2 regions of the Cupriavidus sp. 291-E7 genome follow, and region 1 is predicted to be linked to the other one. Evidence: predicted binding sites of a transcription regulator. Region 1 holds the regulator's gene; the other holds the start of a gene.

Region 1 (5,866 bases):
ATCGGCTCGGGGCAACATCGCCCTGGCCGGCGCCACCTTCCCAACCGCCGCCGGTCTTTTAACCAGATCTTTTGAACCGGATGAACTGTAGAGACGTTGCCGGCGCACCGGAGTGACCGGAAACCTGGGCACGCGTCCCAGATCAGGGAAGCGGCCCGGCGACGCAAAAAGCATGGTGCGGCGCGATACCGTGGTTCTCGGGATTGTATGGCATTCCCGGCCCCGCCCGCAACCCGGCACTGTGGCCGATTCAGAACACCACGCAAAAGCCGTGTTGCGCCAACGTATCAGGGAGCCAGATCGAACGGGCCACGCCCAGCATGCCGAACCCGATCACCACGATGGCTGCGCCCATCCGTATGGCCGGTTTGCGGGAAAGCTGGCGCAGGTATCCGGACAAGCCCGAGATCACCAGCAGGTTCGGTAATGTGCCGAGTCCGAAGGCACCCATCACGAGCGCACCTGACGTGGCATTGCCGGCCAGCAACGCCAGAGCGAGTGCGCTGTAGACCATCCCGCACGGTACCAGACCCCAGGCCAGCCCCATGCCATAGCGGCGCGCCATCGGCATGGCCCGTTGACGCGGCCGCAAGCTCGCCGGCAAGCGAGCACTCATCGATCGAACATGTTGCACCACGTGCACGGCTGCCAGAGACGCCAGCCGTTCGATCCAGTCGGCTCGCATCACGCGTCCGCGCAACAACCACGCGCCCGTGACAATCAGCATCACACTGCCCAACGCGTAGAGCCATCGCTGCAACGGCAGATACTCCTGGCGCCATACGGTCGCGCCCACCGCTCCCATCGCCGCGCCAAGCAGCATGTACGTAGTGATGCGGCCAACATGCATGACGCACAGCTCGGCCCACCAGTGTCGCGGCGAGCGATGTATGAAAACAGCCACAGTGCGGGGCTGTTTTTGCTCCGCAGCAATAGCAATTCCTCCACACATGGCAGCGCAATGCATACCACCGAGCAAAGCCATAAGAAAAACGCTTAAAAGCACACCAAATGGCAACTGTTCCTCGCTTCTGCGTCACTCGACACTGTAAAATGCCTGCATCGCGCCCTCGCTGCAAGCGCATTCATAACGAGCACTTCAATTGTTGACTTCCATTCCCGTCACCGAGATGTCGCCCCGTTGTTCCACGTGTGCAATGGGCCAGCTTTGCCTGCCCGTCGGCATGTCGCAACAAGACCTGGCGAAAATGGACACGCTCGTTCAGGAACGTGTGCGTGTCCATAAGGGCGAAACGCTTTACCGCATGGGCGAACCGCTCAGCGCGGTCTATGCCATTCGCTTTGGCACACTGAAGACGCACGTCACGATGGAAGACGGGCGCACCCAGATCACCGGTTTCCACTTGCCCGGCGAAGTCATCGGTCTCGACGGCCTGGGCGAGATGCAACACGCATCCGACGCCACCGCGCTGGAAGACACCGAAGTCTGCGTCGTGCGTTACGACGACCTGCAATCGCTGTCGGGCAGCCTGCCTTCTCTGCAGGGCCAGTTCCTGCGGCTGATGAGCAAGGAGATCTCGCAAGACCAGGTCATGCTGATCACGCTTGGCTCGATGCGCGCGGAAGAGCGGCTTGCTGCTTTTCTCGTGAACATGTCCGAACGACTTTCGGCACGCGGTTACTCCTCCACCGAGTTCGTGCTGCGCATGAGCCGCGAGGAAATCGGTAGTTACCTTGGCCTGAAGCTCGAGACCGTCAGCCGTCTGTTCTCGCGCTTCGCTGAAGCGGGCCTGATCCAGATTCGTCAGCGACATGTGAAACTGGTCGACATGGCAGGCATCAAGCAGGTGTATAGCCGCTCCTGCTGACACGCGCTACATCTCATACCGAGCACCGTGACAAAGGCCGCACCGGGACGTATCCGGTGCGGCCTTTCTGTTTAATGTTGCTATTCGAGTTCATCGGTATCGCTGAGCTTCACCGGCATCGTGTACAACGTGAGTCCGCTCGATAGCGCACAGAACAGCCACGCCACCAGGAAACCCACGGTGTAGATCGCTTGCCGCGATGCTTCAACCGGATGCCCGAAGAAATTGAGATCTCCGGGGTCCACTACCGAGAACACCACCGCTGTGGCCGCACCGCCCATCAGAAACGCCGGCCATAACACCCACATCAGCCAGCGTAGTCTCATGGGCGCCTCGCTGACGGCTCACTCCGACTCGCGCCGACTTTTTCGACTACCAGGCCGTGACGAGCGGCATCTGCAACCGGTTTGTCGGCGTGGCTGTTGGCCAGCCAGATCGTAATGCCGCAACCAACCATCGCCAACAGCGGGCCGCTCATCAGGATCCAGGGCCAGGGTTCCCTGTACCAGGGTTTTGCGGGGTGTGGGGTCATTGCGCTCTCCTATTGGCATCCGTCCCTCTTCGCAATCTGTGACAGCATCACAGATTGCGAGGGACGATGAAACTCGTGCTTTGCCGGATATTCACCTCGCGCGCGGCTTCGGTCTCGGCAGTGACCGTCACCTCGATCTTGTGCGTCCCTTGCGCGGCATCATCGATCGGCACGCGAATCCGGATCGGCAGCAACCGGTTCGACGTAGGCGACAGCGCTTCGGCGGCATGGTCGTATTCGACCGTCAGCCCCTTCAGATCGTCGCTCTGCGCCTGCACACGGATCTTCATCGGCGCCTCAGTCGCGTTGATCAGTTGGAGCCGATACACGTTCTCGATCCAGCGTCCTTCCACTTCGCGCCCGAGCGCGCCGCGGTCACGAATGATGTCGACCTTCAGCGGTGTACGCATGGCCAGCGACACAACGAATCCCGCGCACAGCGCCAGCCAGATCATGGTGTAGACGATGGTGCGCGGGCGCAGCAGACGCTTGCGGGCATCGGTGACCGACAGCTTCTTGCGCATGGCGTTCTCCGACGTGTACCGGATCAGTCCACGTGGATACTCCATCTTGTCCATCACTTGATTACAGGCGTCGATACACGCACCGCAGCCAATGCACTCATACTGCAACCCATCGCGGATATCGATGCCGGTCGGGCATACCTGCACGCAAATGCTGCAGTTCACGCAATCGCCCAAGCCGGCTGCCTGGTGATCGGTCTTGCGCGAGCGGCTGCCGCGCGGCTCGCCACGCCCCACGTCGTAGGTCACGACGTAGGTATCGCGATCCACCATCACGCTTTGGAAGCGCGCGTACGGGCACATGTACTTGCAAACCTGCTCGCGCATGAACCCGGCGTTGCCCCATGTTGCGAATGCGTAGAACAGCATCCAGAAGGCTTGCCAAGGACCCAGCGTCCAGTGCAGAACCTCGCCACCGAGTTCGCGTATCGGCGCGAAGTAGCCAATGAACGTGAAGCCCGTCCACAGTGCAATCAGAATCCACAGCGTGTGCTTGGTGGCCTTGAGTCGAAGCTTGCGCAGACTCCACGGATCGCCATCCAGGCGGATGCGTGCGATGCGGTCGCCTTCCACCCGCCGCTCGATCCACATGAAGATCTCGGTATAGACCGTCTGCGGGCACGCATAGCCGCAGAACAGCCGACCCGCAATGGCCGTGAAGAGGAATAGCGAAAGCGCCGAGATGACCAGCAGCACGGCCAGGTAGATCACATCCTGCGGCCAGAGCACCAGCCCAAAGATGTAGAACTTCCGGGCACCGAGATCGAACAGCACGGCCTGCCGGTCGTTCCATTGCAGCCAGGGCGTGCCGTAGTAGACGAGTTGCGTGAGGATGACCAGCCAGACGCGCCAGCTGGAGAATGCACCCGTGATCGAGCGCGGATAGATCTTGCGCCGGACTTCGTACAGCGCTTCTTCGGTTGCCTCAGCCGCCGTCTTGGGCGGCGGCGCAGGCCGCCAGGCCGCGGCCTCATTGGAGTCGCGGGTTGTGGGGGGAGATTCCAGGGGCGCGTTCATTGTTCAGCCCTCATGCCCCCGGCACAGGCGGCACGCCGCACTGCGCCGGGGAGCGGTTTGTCATTGCCCTGCCGGTGCTGCCGAATTGGACAGACCCCAGACATAAGCCGTCAGCATGCGAATGCGCTCAGGTGTCAGGATTTCCTCATGCGCCGGCATGTGGCCGTTGTGGCCCTTCAGGATGGCGTCAACGATCGAGCCTTCCGAACTGCCGTACAGCCAGACCTTGTCGGACAGATTGGGCGCACCCAGTGCCTGATTGCCCTTGCCGCTGGCGCCGTGACAAGCCGCACAGGTCGACTTGAACGTGCTCTCTCCGCGCGACGCACGGATCGGGTCGTATGCCAGTCCCGACAGCGATCGCACATACTGCGCCGTGTCGCCGGCCTGCTTGGCGTCGATGGTGCCGGCAAACGGCGGCATCATGCCGTTGCGGCCCTTGGCGATCGTCTGCTGGATCGTGTCCGGGTCGCCACCGTAGAGCCAATCGTTATCGGTCAGGTTCGGAAAACCGCGGCTGCCCCGTGCATCGGAGCCATGACATTGCGCGCAGTAGTTCAGGAACAGTCGCTGGCCGATCTCACGGGCATCAGGATCCGCGGCAACCTGCTTGACGTCCATCTTCAGATACTTGGCGTAGATCTCGTGCTGCATCTTCTCGGCAGCCTGCCGGTGCGCGGCAAGTTCATCCTGCGTCGAGAACTTCAGTGCGCCCGCGTACGAACCCAGCCCCGGATACAGGATCAGGTACCCCACGCTGAAGATGCAGGCCAGCAGGAACATCCACATCCACCAGCGTGGCAGCGGATTGTTCAGTTCGCGCAGGTCATCATCCCATACGTGCCCGGTATCGTCAGTGGTACTGACGCCCTTTGGCATCTTGCGCTGGGAGAACAGCAGCCACACACACCAGACGATACCGATGAGCGCAATGGCCGCGATGTAGTAGCTCCAGAAATCGGAAATGAAATCGCTCATGGTTACTAATTCCGGCTTGGATTATTGGTTTCATCGGGCAAGGCGAACGGCAGCATCGCCGATTCCTCGTTGGCCGCCCGGCGGCCTGCCGACCACGCCCACCAGCAGATGCCCAGGAACACGAGCATCGACAGCACGGTGGCGATAGAGGTAACGATCACCATGTCATCACTCCTTGGCGGGTGCGGCGGCGTCGGCCGCGGGCGCTGCGGCGGCAGGCGCGGCGGCGGTATCCAGCCGGACATTGCGACGGTTCAGGCCCAGGCCCTGCAGGTAGGCCACCATTGCGTCCTCTTCGGTCTTGCCGACGAGTTCCTCCGGTGCCCGTGCGATTTCATCCTCGGTGTACGGCACCCCCAGGCGCTGCAACGCCTTCATGCGCGCCTGAACCGAGTCGGTTGGCAGCTGTGTCTTTTCCAGCCACGGGTACGACGGCATCACCGATTCCGGCACCACGTCGCGCGGGTTGCGCAGGTGGATACGCTGCCAGTCATCGGAATAACGACCGCCCACACGTGCCAGGTCGGGACCCGTACGCTTGGAACCCCACAGGAACGGATGGTCATACACCGACTCGCCGGCCGTGGAGAAATGGCCATAGCGTTCGGTCTCGGCCTGCAGCGTACGCACCTGCTGCGAGTGACATCCCACGCAGCCCTCACGGATATAGATGTCACGCCCCATCAACCGCAACGGCGAGTACGGCGTGATGCCCGGGTCGGGCTGGGTCGTCGAGTGCTGGAAGAACAGCGGCACGATCTGCACCAGACCAGCGATGCTCACCACGATGATGGTTGCGATGATCAGCCAGCCGACATTCTTTTCCAGCGTCTCGTGCCTGAAGAAACCTTGATTCTGAGACATTGTTTGCGTCCTCGGCTTGTCAGTGGGCAGAAGCCGGCAGGCTGGCCGGAATCGGCGCATCCACAGCCGGCTTGCCGGCGATGGTGCGGAACACGTTGTAGGCCATGATGAACATGCCACCC
Region 2 (5,866 bases), on a different contig from region 1:
ACGTGCTGGCGTCGGCGGGGTCGCCGCACAGCGAATACTGGCGCGATATGCCCGTGCTGCCGCACTCCACGTCGATGTGGGAACCCGGCGACCAGCGCGGCAGCGGACGTCCATCCTGCGATGCCAGGCGGATTCGCAGCACGTCGCGCGCGGCCGGTTCGACCGAGTCGACGGCGAGCGTGCGGCCAATGTTGCCGGTTGGCTCGCCAATGCGCACCGCATCGCGCGCGGCCAGCACGGACGGGTCGCTGCGTTCGGGGTTTTGTGCGGGGTCCCATTCCACCCACAGATGCTCGGGGCCACGGAACGACGTGTTGGGTACGTAGGTGAAGCGCTGCTCGGCCAGCCGCAGGTGCGGCAGGCGGCTGGTCAGTTCTTCAAGGAAGATCTGCATCTCCATGCGCGCCAGGTTCTTGCCCATGCACTGGTGCGCGCCATAGCCGAACGTGAGCTGGTCGCTGGCGTTGTCGCGGTGAATATCGAACAGATCGGCGTCGGCAAAGTGATGTTCGTCGTGGTTGGCCGACGACGTCACGATCAGCAGCTTGCTGCCCGCCGCAAGCCGGATGCCGCCCACTTCGGTGTCGCGCGTGACGATGCGTCGCCACGCGGCGACCGATCCGTTGTGGCGCAGGCATTCTTCCACGGCATTCGGAATCAGCGCCGGGTCTTCGCAGATTTCGCGCCAGACGGCGGGATGCTCCAGCAGGAGCTTGATCGCATTGGCCGATGCATTGGCCGTGGTCTCGTGTGCCGCAACGATGCCGGCCATCATCATCGAGTGCAGGTAGGAATCGGTGACGACTTCGGGCAGATCTTTCTGCTTGCGGATGCCGTACTGCATCCAGCCCTGGCCGGATGGGTCCTCGCGCATCTTGTCGAGGATGCGGCCCGCCAGTTGCCAGAAGTTGCCCACGGCATGGGCCACGGCCACCTGTTCCTCGGGCTTCGGCCGGCCCCATGTATTGACCGTGTGGGCGATCGAATACTGGCGCAGCAGGTCCATGTCTTCCTCGGGCACGCCGAGGAAATGCAGCGCCACCGTCAGGGGCACTTCCCACAGCATCTGGTCCACCAGGTCGGCGCGGCCGTCGTCGATGAAGCGGTCCACGTACTCACGCGCGAGCCGGCGCACCAGCGGCTCGTGATGCACCAGTTCCGCCGGCGTGAATGGCTCCATCAGCGCGCGGCGGCGTGGCATGTGAGCCGGTTCGTCCTCGTTGACGAGCGTGCGGTTCATCGCATAGCCATACGATGCCAGCACCGCATTGGCTTCATCGCCGGTGGGCGTGATCTTTTCCAGCGCGATGGCGGGGCTGAACGTGAGGTTGTCCCGGAAGATCGCCTTGATATCCTCGAAGCGGGTCGCCACCCAGTAGCCGAGCCTTGGGCTGTAGAACACCGGTTCCTGCTCGCGCGACCAGCGCACGTAGTCGGGCGGGTCCTGCTGATAGCCGTCCTCGAACGGATCGAATGCCGCGGCGTTGTGGCTGACGGGGCAACCATTCGGCGCGCGCAGCGCCGCATGGTCGATCGGGCAACCCGCGCCATGCGCGGGCGGAGGGGACTGATTCATGCGGGACTCCAACTTTCTGGCGGTGCGTCAGTCGAGCGAGATCTTCAGATCCTGGATCAGCTTGGTCCACCGAGCGGTTTCGCTGCGCAGCAGGTCTGCAAACTGCGCGGGCGTATTGCCCACCGGCTCCACGCCGAAGTCGACCAGCTTCTTGTTGATGGCCGGGTCCTTGACCGAGGCCACCACCTGCCTGTTCAGCGTATTGATGACATCGGGCGGCGTCGCGGCCGGTACCACCATGCCTACCAGCGCGGCGGCTTCCACGTTCTTGTAGCCGAGTTCGGCGAAGGTCGGCACGTCGGGCAACTGCGGCAGGCGCGTGGCGTTGGCCACGGCCAGCGGGCGCACCTTGCCGCCCTTGATAAAGCCCGCGCCGGCCGCGAAGTCGACCATCATCGCGGGAATCTGTCCCGCCGCCACATCGGACAGCGCCGGGGCCGCGCCGCGATACGGCGCGTGGGTCATGGTCAGGTGCGCTTCGGTCTTCAGCAGTTCCATCGCCAGATGGTGCGGGCTGCCGGCGCCAGCCGAGCCGTAATTGACGCCTCCGGGCGTGGCCTTCACCTGCGCGATGAATTCCTGCGCCGTCTTCGCCTGCGTGCCGGGGCCGACGACCAGGATCATCGGAAAGCGGCCCAGCAGTGTCACTGGCGCCAGGTCGCGCGTCGGGTTGTATGACAGCGTCTTGTACAGCGCGGGATTGAAGACTAGCGTGCCGTTGTCCGCTGACAGCACGGTGTAGCCATCGGGCGTAGCACGCGAAGTTTCCGATGCGCCGATCGCCGTGTTGCCACCCGGCTTGTTATCCACCACCACCGGCTGGCCGACGCGCGTCGACAGTCCTTGTCCGATCGTGCGTGCCAGGAAGTCCGATCCGCCGCCAGCCGGATAAGGCACGATCCAGCGGATCGGCTTGGCGGGATAGGCGTCGGCGGCGTGGACGGGGGCGGCGCACACGGCCATGACAAAAGACACGGCCAGCAGCGCGGCAGGCTGGAAGCGGGGCATCGGGTTGTCTCCTTGGTATTTGGCCGGATAGTGGTCGGCCTGTTTTGCGTAAATCATATACGCATTGCGTAATCCTTGAATGGGGGTTAACCTCCAACGCCATGTCTACTTCCACCGACATTTCTCCCCGGCCGCGCGAGCGCCGCCAGCGCGTGCAGGCTGCCGAAACCGGCATGGCCGTGCTCAAGGCCCTGGCGCGCCTGGGTGGCCGCGCGAGCCTGACCGCCATCGCCATGCAGATCGACGAAAGCCCGGCCAAGGTGCACCGGTACCTGGTGAGCCTGATGGAGCAGGGGTTCGTGGCGCAGGAAGCGAACACGCAGCAGTACCACCTGGGCATCGAGGCGCTGCAGATCGGGCTGGCCGCGATGCGTCAGGCCGACCCGATCCGGCTGGCCGAAGCGCCGCTGGTGCGGCTGCGCGAGCGGCTGGAAGTGACGTGCTTTATCGCGGTGATGGGCAACAAGGGGCCGACCATCGTGCGAATCGAGGAGCCGGGTCTGCCGGTGACGGTGAATGTGCGCGTGGGGTCGGTGATGCCGCTGCTGTGGTCGGCCACGGGACGGGTGTTCCTGGGCATGCTCGACGATTCGAACGTCCAGGCGCTGGCACAGGCTGAGCTGGATGCGCTCACGCCGGCGCAACGCGCCGACCTCGACGAAAAAGACCCGCTTGGAGTGCTGCGCGAACCCGTGCGGATGCAGGGCTGCGCGGCCGTGCGCGATACCAACCTGAAAGGCATCAGCGCCGTGGCGGCGCCGGTGCGCGACTACACGGGCCGTGTCTGCGCGGTGCTCACCGCGCTTGGCGCCACCGGCGGCTTCGACCCTTCGATCGACGGACCCATCGGCCGCGCGGTGCGTGAGGAAGCCGCGGCGATCAGCGCATTGCTGGGCTGCGCCGCGTAGCGCGTGCGTTGCAGTCTTATTCCGGGCGCTTCGGAATGTTCACGGCGCGCTGCACGGTAGGGCGTGCCTCGAATGCCTTGAGTACGCGCGATACCTCGGGGAAGTCCTCGATGCCGACCAGGGGGCCGGCCTCGTAGAAACCCAGCAGGTTGCGCACCCACGGGAACGTGGCGATATCGGCGATCGTGTAGTCGTCGCCCATAATCCACTCACGGCCCTTGAGCCGTTCGTCCAGCACCTTCAGCAGCCGCTTGGTCTCGGCCACGTAACGGTCGCGCGGACGCTTGTCTTCGTAGTCCTTGCCCGCGAATTTGTGGAAGAAGCCCACCTGGCCAAACATCGGCCCGATTCCGCCCATCTGCCACATCACCCACTGGATAGTTTCGTAGCGCAGCGCCGGGTCCGCCGACATGAACTTGCCGGCCTTCTCGGCCAGGTAGACCAGGATTGCGCCCGATTCCCACAGGGCCAGCGGTTTGCCGCCGGGACCGTTGGGATCGATGATCGCCGGGATCTTGTTATTGGGGTTCAGCGACAGGAATTCCGGCGACATCTGGTCATGCTTGTCGAACCGTACCAGTTGCGGCTCGTAGGGCAGGCCGGTCTCTTCCAGCATCAGCGATACCTTGATGCCATTGGGGGTATTCAGCGAATACAGCTGCAGGCGCTCGGGATGTTGCGCAGGCCATTTGGCGGTAATCGGAAAGTCGGACAGAACGGTCATTGTGGGGAGAAGTCGTTTTGTGGGCGAAAGCGGCCATGTTAATAGGTTCGGCGCCGTTTCGCCTGGCAGGCCCCAAATACCCCTGATATCGACATTTGATCTAGGCCAAAGCTACATATAGTGGTCATGTGGAAGAATCCGCACCACATCTTGTATGAGGGAGCGGACGCGATGCCGGAAATGGCCATGAGCAGAACGACGGTGGATGTCGAGTCATCGATCAACGAATACCTCGACCGCCAGGACTGGCGGATCAACGCCAACGCCAACCAGGGGTATTCGCTGGGCGGCCTGATTCTCAACGTGGCCGGCAAGGTCACGGCCAATTACTGGCTCTCGCATGTCTATGCGCCAGAAGCCGGCGCGGCGCATCGCGCGGGCGACCTGCATATCCACGACCTCGACATGCTGTCCGGCTATTGCGCGGGATGGTCGCTGCGCACGCTGCTGCATGAAGGACTCAATGGCGTGCCGGGCAAGGTCGAGGCGTCGCCGCCGCGGCATATGTCGAGCGCGGTTGGGCAGATCGTGAATTTCCTGGGCACGATGCAGAACGAATGGGCCGGCGCGCAGGCGTTTTCTTCGTTCGACACCTATATGGCGCCGTTCATCCGCAAGGACGCGATGAACTATGCGGAAGTCCGGCAGCACATCCAGGAGCTGATTTACAACCTCAACGTGCCGTCGCGCTGGGGCACGCAGACGCCGTTCACGAACCTGACCTTCGACTGGACCTGCCCGGACGACCTCAAGGAGCAGGTGCCGGTGATCGGCGGCCAGGAAATGCCATTCCGCTATGGCGACCTGCAGGCGGAGATGGACATGATCAACCGCGCCTACATCGAAGTGATGACGCAGGGCGATGCCAAGGGGCGCGTCTTTACGTTCCCGATTCCGACGTACAACATCACGCCCGATTTTCCGTGGGACAGCGAGAACGCCCGGCGGCTGTTCGAGATGACCGCCAAATACGGCCTTCCGTACTTCCAGAATTTCGTGAATTCGGATCTGACGCCCAATATGGTGCGATCGATGTGCTGCCGCCTGCAGCTCGACCTGCGCGAGCTGCTCAAGCGCGGCAACGGTCTGTTCGGCAGCGCCGAGCAGACCGGGTCCCTCGGCGTGGTCACCATCAACTGCGCACGGCTGGGCTACCTGCATCGGGGCGATGAACCAGCGTTGCTGGCCCGGCTCGACACGCTGCTCGATATCGCGCGGGATACGCTGGAAGCCAAGCGTGAACGTATCCAGCAACTGATGGATCAGGGGCTGTTTCCCTATACCAAGCGCTACCTCGGCACGCTGCGCAACCATTTCTCCACGCTGGGCGTGAACGGCATCAACGAGATGATCCGTAACTTCACGGGCGACGCGCACGACATCACCAGCGAGACGGGCCACGCGATGGCGCTGCGTCTGCTCGACCATGTGCGCGGCCGCATCGTCGAATATCAGGAAGCCACGGGCCATATGTACAACCTTGAGGCAACGCCGGCCGAAGGCACGACCTACCGCTTTGCGCGCGAGGACCGCAAGCGCTGGCCCGACATCGTGCAGGCCGGCACGGCCGCGCAGCCGTACTACACGAACTCGTCGCAATTGCCCGTGGGCTTTACCGACGATCCGTTCGAAGCGCTGGCGCGGCAGGAA

The links. The regulator FNR, encoded in region 1, switches genes on or off when oxygen is low (the NO sensors DNR and NnrR bind a similar motif). The targets are predictions, from matches to a motif close to TTGATNNNNATCAA.
Region 2: the regulator FNR is predicted to act here: its motif matches at 4,312-4,325, upstream of AC3FLX_RS07395 (ribonucleoside triphosphate reductase).

The regions. Positions count from the first base shown of each region.
Region 1 is NZ_JBYOJV010000008.1:247,581-253,446, reverse strand. Features, by position in the region: gene AC3FLX_RS16465 (sulfite exporter TauE/SafE family protein) at 251-1,018, opposite strand; gene fnr (fumarate/nitrate reduction transcriptional regulator Fnr) at 1,104-1,829, shown strand; gene AC3FLX_RS16455 (hypothetical protein) at 1,910-2,155, opposite strand; gene AC3FLX_RS16450 (hypothetical protein) at 2,152-2,361, opposite strand; gene ccoG (cytochrome c oxidase accessory protein CcoG) at 2,409-3,902, opposite strand; gene ccoP (cytochrome-c oxidase, cbb3-type subunit III) at 3,963-4,880, opposite strand; gene AC3FLX_RS16435 (cbb3-type cytochrome oxidase subunit 3) at 4,886-5,044, opposite strand; gene ccoO (cytochrome-c oxidase, cbb3-type subunit II) at 5,049-5,744, opposite strand; gene ccoN (cytochrome-c oxidase, cbb3-type subunit I) at 5,764-5,866, opposite strand, start outside.
Region 2 is NZ_JBYOJV010000003.1:303,770-309,635, forward strand. Features, by position in the region: gene AC3FLX_RS07375 (cytochrome P450/oxidoreductase) at 1-1,576, opposite strand, end outside; gene AC3FLX_RS07380 (Bug family tripartite tricarboxylate transporter substrate binding protein) at 1,604-2,584, opposite strand; gene AC3FLX_RS07385 (IclR family transcriptional regulator) at 2,686-3,492, shown strand; gene AC3FLX_RS07390 (glutathione binding-like protein) at 3,509-4,216, opposite strand; gene AC3FLX_RS07395 (ribonucleoside triphosphate reductase) at 4,388-5,866, shown strand, end outside.